DNA from 3 places in the Paraglaciecola sp. QJM3NY_14 genome. Region 3 is predicted to be linked to each of the others. Evidence: predicted binding sites of a transcription regulator. Region 3 holds the regulator's gene; each other region holds the start of a gene.
The links. The regulator LexA, encoded in region 3, represses DNA repair genes until DNA is damaged. The targets are predictions, from matches to a motif close to TACTGTATNNNNATACAGTA.

Region 1 (3,289 bases), 210 kb from region 3:
CCATGACGTTCGATCTCGATGACACCCTTTACGACAATTACCCTTACATCATCCGCGCTGAACACGCCTTGATTGAGTTTTTGGGTAGCTTTGCAGATGACCCATCCCACAGCCATCCAGCCTATTGGCGTGACCATAGACGCGCCACATTAAAACAAAAGCCTGAGCTTCACAGTGACATGGGCATGTTGCGCCGAGAAGTGCTTACCAGCGGCATTCAAGCATTCGGTCACAGCGGCCATGCGCTTAAGAGCGCGGTGGATGAAGCCTTCGACTTTTTCTATTTTGAACGCAGCAATTTTCAAGTGAGTAGTGAAGTCACTGATATCCTGAGTAAGCTAGGGGAGCGCTGGCCGTTAGTCGCTATCACCAATGGCAATGTAAACTTAGAGCAAATCGGTATCGCGGATTACTTTCAAAAGAGCTTTCATGCCAGTTTAGCGTTTCCCATGAAGCCCAACAGCGCTATGTTCGATGCAGCTAAGAAGCTGTTAAACCTGCCCGGTGAATCCATATTGCATGTGGGGGATAACCTAGAAAAGGACGTTTTAGGTGCCAAGAAAGCCGGATTCATGAGTGCCTGGTATGCAGATAATCGCCCGATGTCACTTAATAACGAAGACGTTACCGTGTTACCGGATATTCAACTGAAACATTTAAGCGAGCTGTGCGATATAAACTAAGCTCTGGGTCAACACAATACTCGCTCGATAACGGCAACGCCTTATCAGGCGAGTTGCCGATTAATCTTTTAGCTAAACTAATCTTCTAAAACGTTCTGGCGCATAGTTTGACAGGGATTTTGGCAACTTGGCTTGCCCACAATTTTAGCTGGCACACCTGCAACCGTAACGTGTGATGGCACATCCGCTAATACCACACTACCAGCGCCGACCTTAGCACCTGGGCCAATTTCAATATTACCTAATATTTTGGCACCCGCGCCTATCATCACCCCATGGCGCACTTTAGGATGCCTGTCGCCAACTTCATTCCCTGTACCGCCAAGGGTTACAGATTGCATAATCGATACGTTATCTTCAATCACCGCCGTTTCACCGACAACGATACCCGTGGCATGATCAAACATCACGCCTTGCCCAATATATGCCGCAGGATGAATATCCACAGACAACACTTCAGAGCTGCGACTTTGAATAAACAACGCCAATTCATGGCGGCCCATTAACCACAACATATGCGCAAAACGATGCACCTGAATGGCATGAAACCCTTTAAAGTAAAGCAGCACGGTTAAATACGATTTCACCGCAGGGTCGCGCTCAAAGGTTGCTTCAATATCAAACACAGTCGCCTCTACTAACAAGGGCTGGTCGCGATAAGCTTGGTCAAGCATGGTGCGTAAAGCCTTAGCCGACATCACTTTATCGGATAACTTATTGGACAAAATAAAGCTCAGCGCACCTGCGAAGTCATCTTGCTTTAAAATGCATTCATCTACATAAGTGGCAAGCAAGGGTTCTTTTTCAGTCATCACCTGTGCTTCATTACGAAGCGTTTGCCAAAAATTATTGTCCACGAGTATCCACCTTATGTCTGCATCAGTCGGCAGTGTAATCAGTTGTTATTTTAAAGCCTAATAATGACTAAGAACAAATTCATTAATTGTATAAAAACACAGTATAACTGTTATAATGCGTTCATAATTCTACAGCATTTTTTCCCCCATGGATGTATCTCGACTCTTAGAACAACTCAATGATAAACAACGTGATGCAGTTGCCTCGCCTGCTGCTGACATGCTTATTCTGGCCGGCGCTGGCAGCGGTAAGACCCGAGTGTTGGTGCATCGCATTGCCTGGTTAATGGAAGTAGAAGGCATTGCCCCTTGGGGTATTCTCGCCGTTACTTTTACCAACAAGGCCGCTCGTGAAATGCGCGGGCGTATCGAAGAGTTGCAAGGCAGTGCACTAAGCAATATGTGGATAGGCACCTTTCACGGTATCGCTCACAGACTATTGCGCACCCATTACGCTGAAGCTAAGTTACCCGAAAACTTCCAAATACTCGATTCAGACGACCAATATCGCCTAGTGCGCCGTGTCATCAAGAGTATGAACCTAGACGAAAAGCAATGGGCGCCGAAACACGTTCAGTGGTACATCAATGGCAATAAAGACGAAGGTTTAAGACCTGAGCACATAGATACTCACGGTGACTATAATCAGAAAAAGTTATGTGAAATTTATCAGGTTTACCAGCAAACCTGCGAACGAGCTGGCTTGGTAGATTTCGCCGAGTTATTACTACGCGCCCATCAACTATGGGTAGAAAATCCTGAGCTACTTAAACATTATCAAACCCGCTTTCGCGCAGTGCTTGTGGACGAGTTTCAAGACACTAACAACATCCAATACGCTTGGCTGCGCCTATTAGCCGCGCCTACCAACAATATGATTATTGTTGGTGATGACGACCAATCAATTTATGGTTGGCGCGGGGCAAATGTGCAGAATATTCAACACTTCTTGCGTGATTACCCTCAAGCAAAAACCATACGCTTAGAGCAGAACTATCGCTCCACGGGCAATATATTAAAAGCGGCCAATGCCGTCATCGATAATAACCAAGGCCGTTTAGGCAAAGAGTTATGGACCGACGGTGTAGACGGCGAACCTATTTCTTTGTATGCCGGTTTTAACGAGTTAGATGAAGCACGCTTTGCGGTATCGCGCATAAAAGACTGGCAGACCCAAGGTTATGCCCTCAGCGATTGCGCTATTTTGTATCGCAACAACGCCCAATCACGCGTACTGGAAGAAGCGTTATTGCAAGAGTCTGTGGCCTATCGCATATACGGTGGCTTGCGATTCTTCGAGCGTCAGGAAATCCGTGATGCTTTAGGTTATCTGCGTATTATCAACCAACAAATTGACGATGCCGCATTTGAGCGCGTCGTGAATACCCCTACGCGTGGCATTGGTGATAAAACCTTGTCTCAGGTGCGTGAGCAAGCCAGAGAGCATGACTTGTCTATGTGGCAAGCAAGCTTACAGCTACTGCGTGAAAAACGCTTGTCAGGCCGTGCAGCCAATGCGCTACAAGCCTTCGTGGATTTAGTCTTAAAACTGCAAAAAGACACCACGGATTTACCCTTAGAGCAACACGCTGATCACGTCATCAAAAATTCTGGTTTGTACGCCATGTACAAAGCAGAGAAAGGCGAAAAAGCCCAAGCACGTATCGAAAACTTAGAAGAACTCGTGACCGCGTGTAAGCAATTTGCGCCCCCAGAAGAAGCTGAAAACATGAGTCCCATGTCAGCGTT
Region 2 (3,289 bases), 920 kb from region 3:
TGCCCTAATGAATTCCACTGACCACGGCGCTTAACTTGAAGCTCTACGCTCTGATTGTCTTTTGCCCCTAGGGGCCCAAGTAATGCACTGAGTTTGAGCACAAATCCCTTTTCGCTTTGTGAATCGCTCAAGGTATACATAGTCCACAAAATGGGGCCGAAGCGCTGCTCTGGTAAGTATTCGAATGCGCTTCCCGCCATACGCCAGTCACTAAAACGGTAGCGGCTACCATTATGCTCTTTGGCATCAGTTTGAAAATCAGTTGCTGGCAACGCAAAATTACTCACAAGGGCTACGTTGCCGAGCACTTCATCTGCTGATGCCAGCAATGAATGCGCCACAAGCAAACGTTGATCTTCTGCTAGATGTACCTCCACATCGAGTAACATCGCGCCGACTTGCGGCTTACCCGAAATGATTAAATCCACTGGTTTATCAGCAATATCAATTTTCAGAGGTATTCGCTCGCTGCCAACAATTAAGGTGTTTTTAATCACCCCAACATCATATCCTTCGCGCACAAAACAATTACTGCGGTATTCATTCAGCTCACTGCGCGCGCCTAGACGCACACCGCCACCACCGTCGTTTTCATTTGGCGCTAGATTTTGTAACCGTACTCGTATTTCAAAGTCACCTTGTTGATTTTTTAACTGATGCGTTAGCGAATGAACACTGCGATTGCCACCAGGATTAATGCAATGAGCATGACCTTCTTTTACTTGCCAATCTTCCATCGGGTTAGCCCAAAACTCGCCCCCAAGCCAAACACGATCATGGGTTTGCTGCCAGTTATCCTGCATTTGAGTAACGCGCTCAGCGTCAGCATTTACCGCTGATTTTGCTAGTGTGGTATCCGCTTTTTGATTCTGCAACGAGCGAGCGCAGCCTGCACTTGCTGCAAGCACTCCGGCTCCCACCCCTGCTCCTACGAATTTAAGTGCCGCCCGGCGCGACATAATTTCTGGTTGCGTACAGTTATCATTGCTACTTTTCATCTGGGATCACTTTGAAAATTGTTTATTGTTAACATTAATTATACAAAGTAGAAAACAAAAAACCACTACTTTTTTGATATTTATGAATACGGTTTCCCTCTCTCGTACTCTGTCCCCAAAGGGGATATTCCAACATTGCAAAAGCAAGGTAACATTCAGAAACAAATCGCTCTGGCTACACCCAAGTAAAATTAATTGCTACACTACTGTCTTTACATACAGTCACATTACCTTAAGCGCCATCTCTATGATCCTATATATAGCGGAAAAGCCCAGTTTAGGCCGTGCAATTGCGCAAGGCTTCAGCGGTCAGCAACAAAAGCATGATGGCTATATCACGCTAGGAAATGGCGATTGCGTCACTTGGTGTATAGGTCATTTGCTGGAACAAGCTGAGCCTGATAAATACGACCCTGCTTATGCAAAATGGGCTTTGCAGCACCTGCCTATCGTGCCGCAAGATTGGATATTGGTACCCAAAAAAGGCACCAGCAAACAGTTATCGGTCATAAAACGTTTATTGAAAACAGCATCTCAGGTGGTCAACGCGGGGGATCCAGACCGTGAAGGTCAGCTTTTAGTGGACGAAGTCATCACCTACTGCAAAGTTAAGCGCGATATTATCGATAACGCTGGGCGTTTACTGATCAATGATTTAAACCTAAACGCAGTTAAAAAATCCTTAACTAATATTCGCCCCAATCGTGAATTTACTGGCTTGTCTATTTCTGCCCTTGCACGCTCAAGAGCGGATTGGTTATATGGGCTTAACTTAACCCGTGCTTACACTCTGCTCGGCCAGCGCGGCGGCTACTCAGGTGTGCTGTCGGTCGGCAGAGTACAAACCCCAGTACTGGGTTTAGTGGTCAGGCGGGATGCAGAAATAGCCCAGTTTGAGTCGAAACCCTTCTATGAAGTCATGGCGACACTCGCCACTCAAACCGAGCAACCATCCCAAACGTTCACCGCTAAATGGCAGCCAAGTGCAGCTTGCGAGCCTTATCAGGATCAAGAAGGCCGCGTGATTGTTAAGAAACTCGCAGAAACCGTGGTCAATAAAACGCGGGGCCAACCTGGCGTCGTTGAATCTTATACGGTGAAGGATAAACAAAGTCCGCCTCCCCTGCCCTACAACCTGTCAGCACTGCAAATTGATGCGTCGAAACGCTTTAACTTGTCACCTAAGGCAGTATTGAATGTGTGCCAGTCGTTGTACGAGCGTCACCAGTTAATTACCTACCCTCGCTCTGATTCGCGTTATTTACCCATGGAGCATTTCAGCGAAGCGCCAAAAGTATTAAGCGCCATTAAAGCCAATGTCCCAGAGCAGCAAAGTGCCGTGGATAATGCGAATAGTAAATTGAAATCAAAAGCATGGAACGATAGCAAAGTAGATGCTCACCATGCGATTATTCCCACCTCTCGCAACAAGGCCATATCAAACTTAAGTGGCGATGAGGCGAAAATTTATCAATTGATTGCTACCCAGTACATCATGCAGTTTTATGGCCCCCATAAGTATCAAGAACAAGTAGCCGTGGTGACGATCGCTGGGGGGACCTTTGTAGCCAAAGCAAAAGCCACCACAGATATGGGCTGGTTGGTATTAACCAAGCAAAACGGCGTAGCGACATCAGAGAACGGCCAAACAAAAAACGAACCTGCATTACCAACCTTGGTGAAAGGCCAAGCGCTCGATTGTGCTGACTCTCAGCTAGTGGAAAAGCAAACCTCGCCCCCTAAACACTTCACCGAAGCGACCTTACTTGCCGCCATGACAGGCATCGCCCGCTATGTGCAAGACGCTAGCATCAAGAAAATTCTTAAAGACACAGACGGTTTAGGCACAGAGGCAACCAGAGCCTCGATTATTGATTTATTGTTTAAACGACAGTTTATGCAAAAAAGTGGCAAGGAAATACACGCCACACCCACGGGCAAGGCGCTGATATATGCCCTGCCCAGCGAATCAACCCAACCCGATATGACCGCTATATGGGAGGCCAATTTGGATAAAATTTCCCAATGTAAAATGCGTTATCAAGATTTTATGCAACCTCTTACGCACACCATTGGTGAGTTAATTAACGCCAGTCAGCGCATCGATACCAGTCAGTTTGCAGGCCTTGCCTCAACCAAACCTGCGTACAAAAAGAAGTGGCGTAAGAAGAAAAAGGCCAGTTAGTATGCTTCTCTATAAAAGCCGCTAGCGCATATATAGAAACCGCTAGCGCATGGTGACGCTAGCGGTTTCTTATGTTTTGCAGATGCCGCAAAATAGCAATCCGCAA
Region 3 (3,289 bases):
ATTTTGGCGGCGACGATGAAAGTGCGTGCCCGCTAGGCGGATAAGCTTGTGGCCTATTTCTTCATCACTGCCTTTTAAATCTGCCATGGTACGAGAGGATACAGCCTTGCTGTAACAAACGAAGTTATCTCTACCTAAAAACAGCACAATAAAAAACTTACGTAACCAGTTAGGCGACACCTGGTTAGCGATAATATCTGACCAGCCGGATAGCTTTCGGCCGGGCGCTCTGCCCCAAAAAATGGAAACGGGAACGATTTGCAAGTCTAACTCTGGGTGCTCTCTGTGGATCTGGAACAGACGAGTAACATCATCTGCAATTTTGGTGATCTTCACTTTTCGAGTAAGCAAAGAACGTGGTTGTTGTAAAAACAAACATGCGGGTAATTCCTTACCACCGATTTGCACCGGCTCGGAGGGCTTAGGCAAGCCTAAGGAATTGGTAGACATTTTTAAAGCAAATTGATCAGTGACCGAGTGTGTGCGCAATAGATAAATAATGGGTTTGGTGGTATCGATCCCAAGTTCGGTCGCTATATCTGTAGGAATGCTATTAACTTTAACCAGCCATTTTAGCGGAACAGATATCATTGTCAGCAGCAGTTTATGCAGCCATGCCATAAGAGTGGTACCTAGATAATGAAAGACCTGTATAGGATACCACGTTATTCGGCTTTTCCACCCTGCGTAATCAGTTTACAGGTCAGAGGTCTTATAGAAAATTATCTTTAATAAACAACAAAGAAGAAAAATTTGAGATTTAGCAACGACTGTATATACTCACAGTTAAACTGTATGAAACAACAGGCTGTGTATGCGTCCACTAACTCCCAGACAAGAAGAAGTCTTGCAACTGATTAAAACCACCATGCTAGAAACAGGCATGCCGCCAACTCGTGCAGAAATAGCACGGCACCTTGGTTTTAAATCGGCAAATGCGGCTGAAGAACACCTCAAGGCTCTGGCTCGTAAAGGAGCAATTGAGATCTTGCCCGGCACGTCAAGAGGTATCAGGCTCACTGAGCCTTTAGAAGATCAATTAGAAGACCAAGGTTTGCCGCTTATTGGTCGTGTTGCCGCCGGTGAGCCCATTTTGGCTCAAGAGCATGTTGAAATGCATTACAAAGTTGACCCAAGTTTATTTAAACCCAGCGCTGATTTTTTACTTAGAGTTAGCGGCATGAGTATGAAAGACATTGGTATTTTGGATGGTGATTTACTGGCCGTGCATAAAACAACGGATGTGCATAATGGTCAGGTGGTAGTTGCGCGAGTAGATGAAGATGTAACCGTTAAACGGCTTGAGCGAAAAGGTCGACAAGTCGTACTACATGCTGAAAACGAGGATTTCCAACCTATTAAAGTCGATCTAGCGACGCAGCCTTTTAATATCGAAGGTATTGCTGTTGGTGTTATTCGTAATGCTGACTGGATGTAGTTGAACATTTTTTAGGCAGTTTGCTGTTAAGTTATTGATCATTTTCGAGCTTCGCAATGGAGTTCGAAAATATTATTTTATTCCATGAAAACATCCCATCTTACCTATCTTATATTGCCTTTTCGCATATCATTTAATCTATGTGTTTGTTACTGAGTTGTTAACGTAACACACTGATAGGCTGATTAAAATTTGGTCAATTGAATATAAAATATACAAAAAAACTGGACTACTCCCCCTATTTTGAGTAATGCTTGTTACACGATTAACAAGTCAGTAACAAAACTTGTCGCGTGCTGAACCTTACAATAATAAATTAGAACGTAGAGTTTGATGGTTATCACCACTATTTTACGCGTTTGACAAGCAGGGGGTCGAGTGAAGAAAATTTCGTTGAGTGTTATGGCAATGTTAGGTGCATTTAATTGCAGCACCGCTTTTGCAGATTCAGTGTCCGACTTAGATCAGTACCAATTAAACATGCGCAAAGGTGTGACTGATATCAGCGCCGAGGTATATGACCTACATATGTTGATGTTCATCATATGTGTGGTTATCGCTGTTGGTGTGTTTGGCGCTATGTTCTACTCCATTTTATTTCATCGTAAATCTCGTGGGGCTAAGCCTGCAAACTTCCATGAGAGTGTTAAAGTTGAAATCGCTTGGACCGTCATCCCTTTTATTATCCTCATTGTAATGGCTATCCCTGCAGCCAAAACGTTGATCGCTATGGAGGATGCCAGTGAACCGGAAGTGACGGTGTTGGTAACAGGGTCACAATGGAAGTGGCACTACAAGTACATGGATAACGACGTCGAATTTTATTCTCGCATGGCAACTCAAGCCGATGAAATCACAGGTAAATTAGACAAGGGTGTTAATTACCTCTTAGAAGTAGATCAACCTCTGGTGATCCCTACCGATAAACGCGTGCGTTTTCTTATTACCTCAGACGATGTTATTCATTCTTGGTGGGTACCAGACTTCGCAATCAAGCAAGACGCTAATCCAGGTTTTATTAATGATGCTTGGGCTAAGGTCAATGAACCGGGCATTTACCGTGGGCAGTGTGCTGAATTATGCGGAAAGGATCACGGGTTCATGCCGGTTGTGGTTATCGCAAAAGAGCCCGCCGAATATGATAAGTGGATAGGCGAGCGTCAAGCCATCCAAGAACAGGCAAAAGCTGAAGAACAAAGATTACTAGCAATGAACATGAGTAAAGAAGAGCTCATGAGCAATGGTCAAAAAATTTACAATTCTGCATGTGCAGCCTGTCATATGCCTAATGGTGAAGGGTTGCCAGGGGTATTCCCAGCATTAAAAGGGAGTGACATTGCGCTAAACGATATGGCTGCGCATATTGATATCGTGCTTAACGGTAAATCAGGTACCGCAATGGCCGCCTTCGCTAAACAGTTAACAATGTCAGAACTTGCCGCAGTGATTACCTATGAGCGAAATGCGTGGGGTAACGATACGGGTGATCTAGTTCAGGCGAAAGACATTAACGCTGCATTAAACGGGCAGTAGGGAGACGATCATGAGCACAGTAACCGACACGATCCATCACGAAAACGATCATCACGAGCATCATGCGCCTCCTTCTGGTATTAAGCGCTGGTTGTACACGACAAACCACAAAGACATAGGCACGCTGTACCTTTGGTTCGCATTTATCATGTTCTTAACCGGCGGCGCGATGGCGATGGTCATTCGGGCGGAATTGTTTCAGCCGGGCCTGCAGATAGTTGAGCCTAACTTTTTCAATCAAATGACCACAGTTCATGGCTTGATCATGGTGTTTGGTGCTGTTATGCCCGCTTTTACAGGGCTAGCTAACTGGTTAGT

Region 1: the regulator LexA is predicted to act here: its motif matches at 1,625-1,644, upstream of uvrD (DNA helicase II).
Region 2: the regulator LexA is predicted to act here: its motif matches at 1,203-1,222, upstream of AC0VYA_RS03675 (DNA topoisomerase III).

What each region holds. Positions count from the first base shown of each region.
Region 1 covers NZ_CM149664.1:4,835,919-4,839,207, forward strand. Annotated here, with positions in the region: gene AC0VYA_RS20705 (HAD-IA family hydrolase) at 1-683, shown strand, start outside; gene cysE (serine O-acetyltransferase) at 761-1,540, opposite strand; gene uvrD (DNA helicase II) at 1,689-3,289, shown strand, end outside.
Region 2 covers NZ_CM149664.1:845,906-849,194, reverse strand. Annotated here, with positions in the region: gene AC0VYA_RS03680 (alkaline phosphatase D family protein) at 1-998, opposite strand, end outside; gene AC0VYA_RS03675 (DNA topoisomerase III) at 1,246-3,183, shown strand.
Region 3 covers NZ_CM149664.1:5,041,836-5,045,124, reverse strand. Annotated here, with positions in the region: gene plsB (glycerol-3-phosphate 1-O-acyltransferase PlsB) at 1-621, opposite strand, end outside; gene lexA (transcriptional repressor LexA) at 815-1,438, shown strand; gene coxB (cytochrome c oxidase subunit II) at 1,847-2,971, shown strand; gene ctaD (cytochrome c oxidase subunit I) at 2,982-3,289, shown strand, end outside.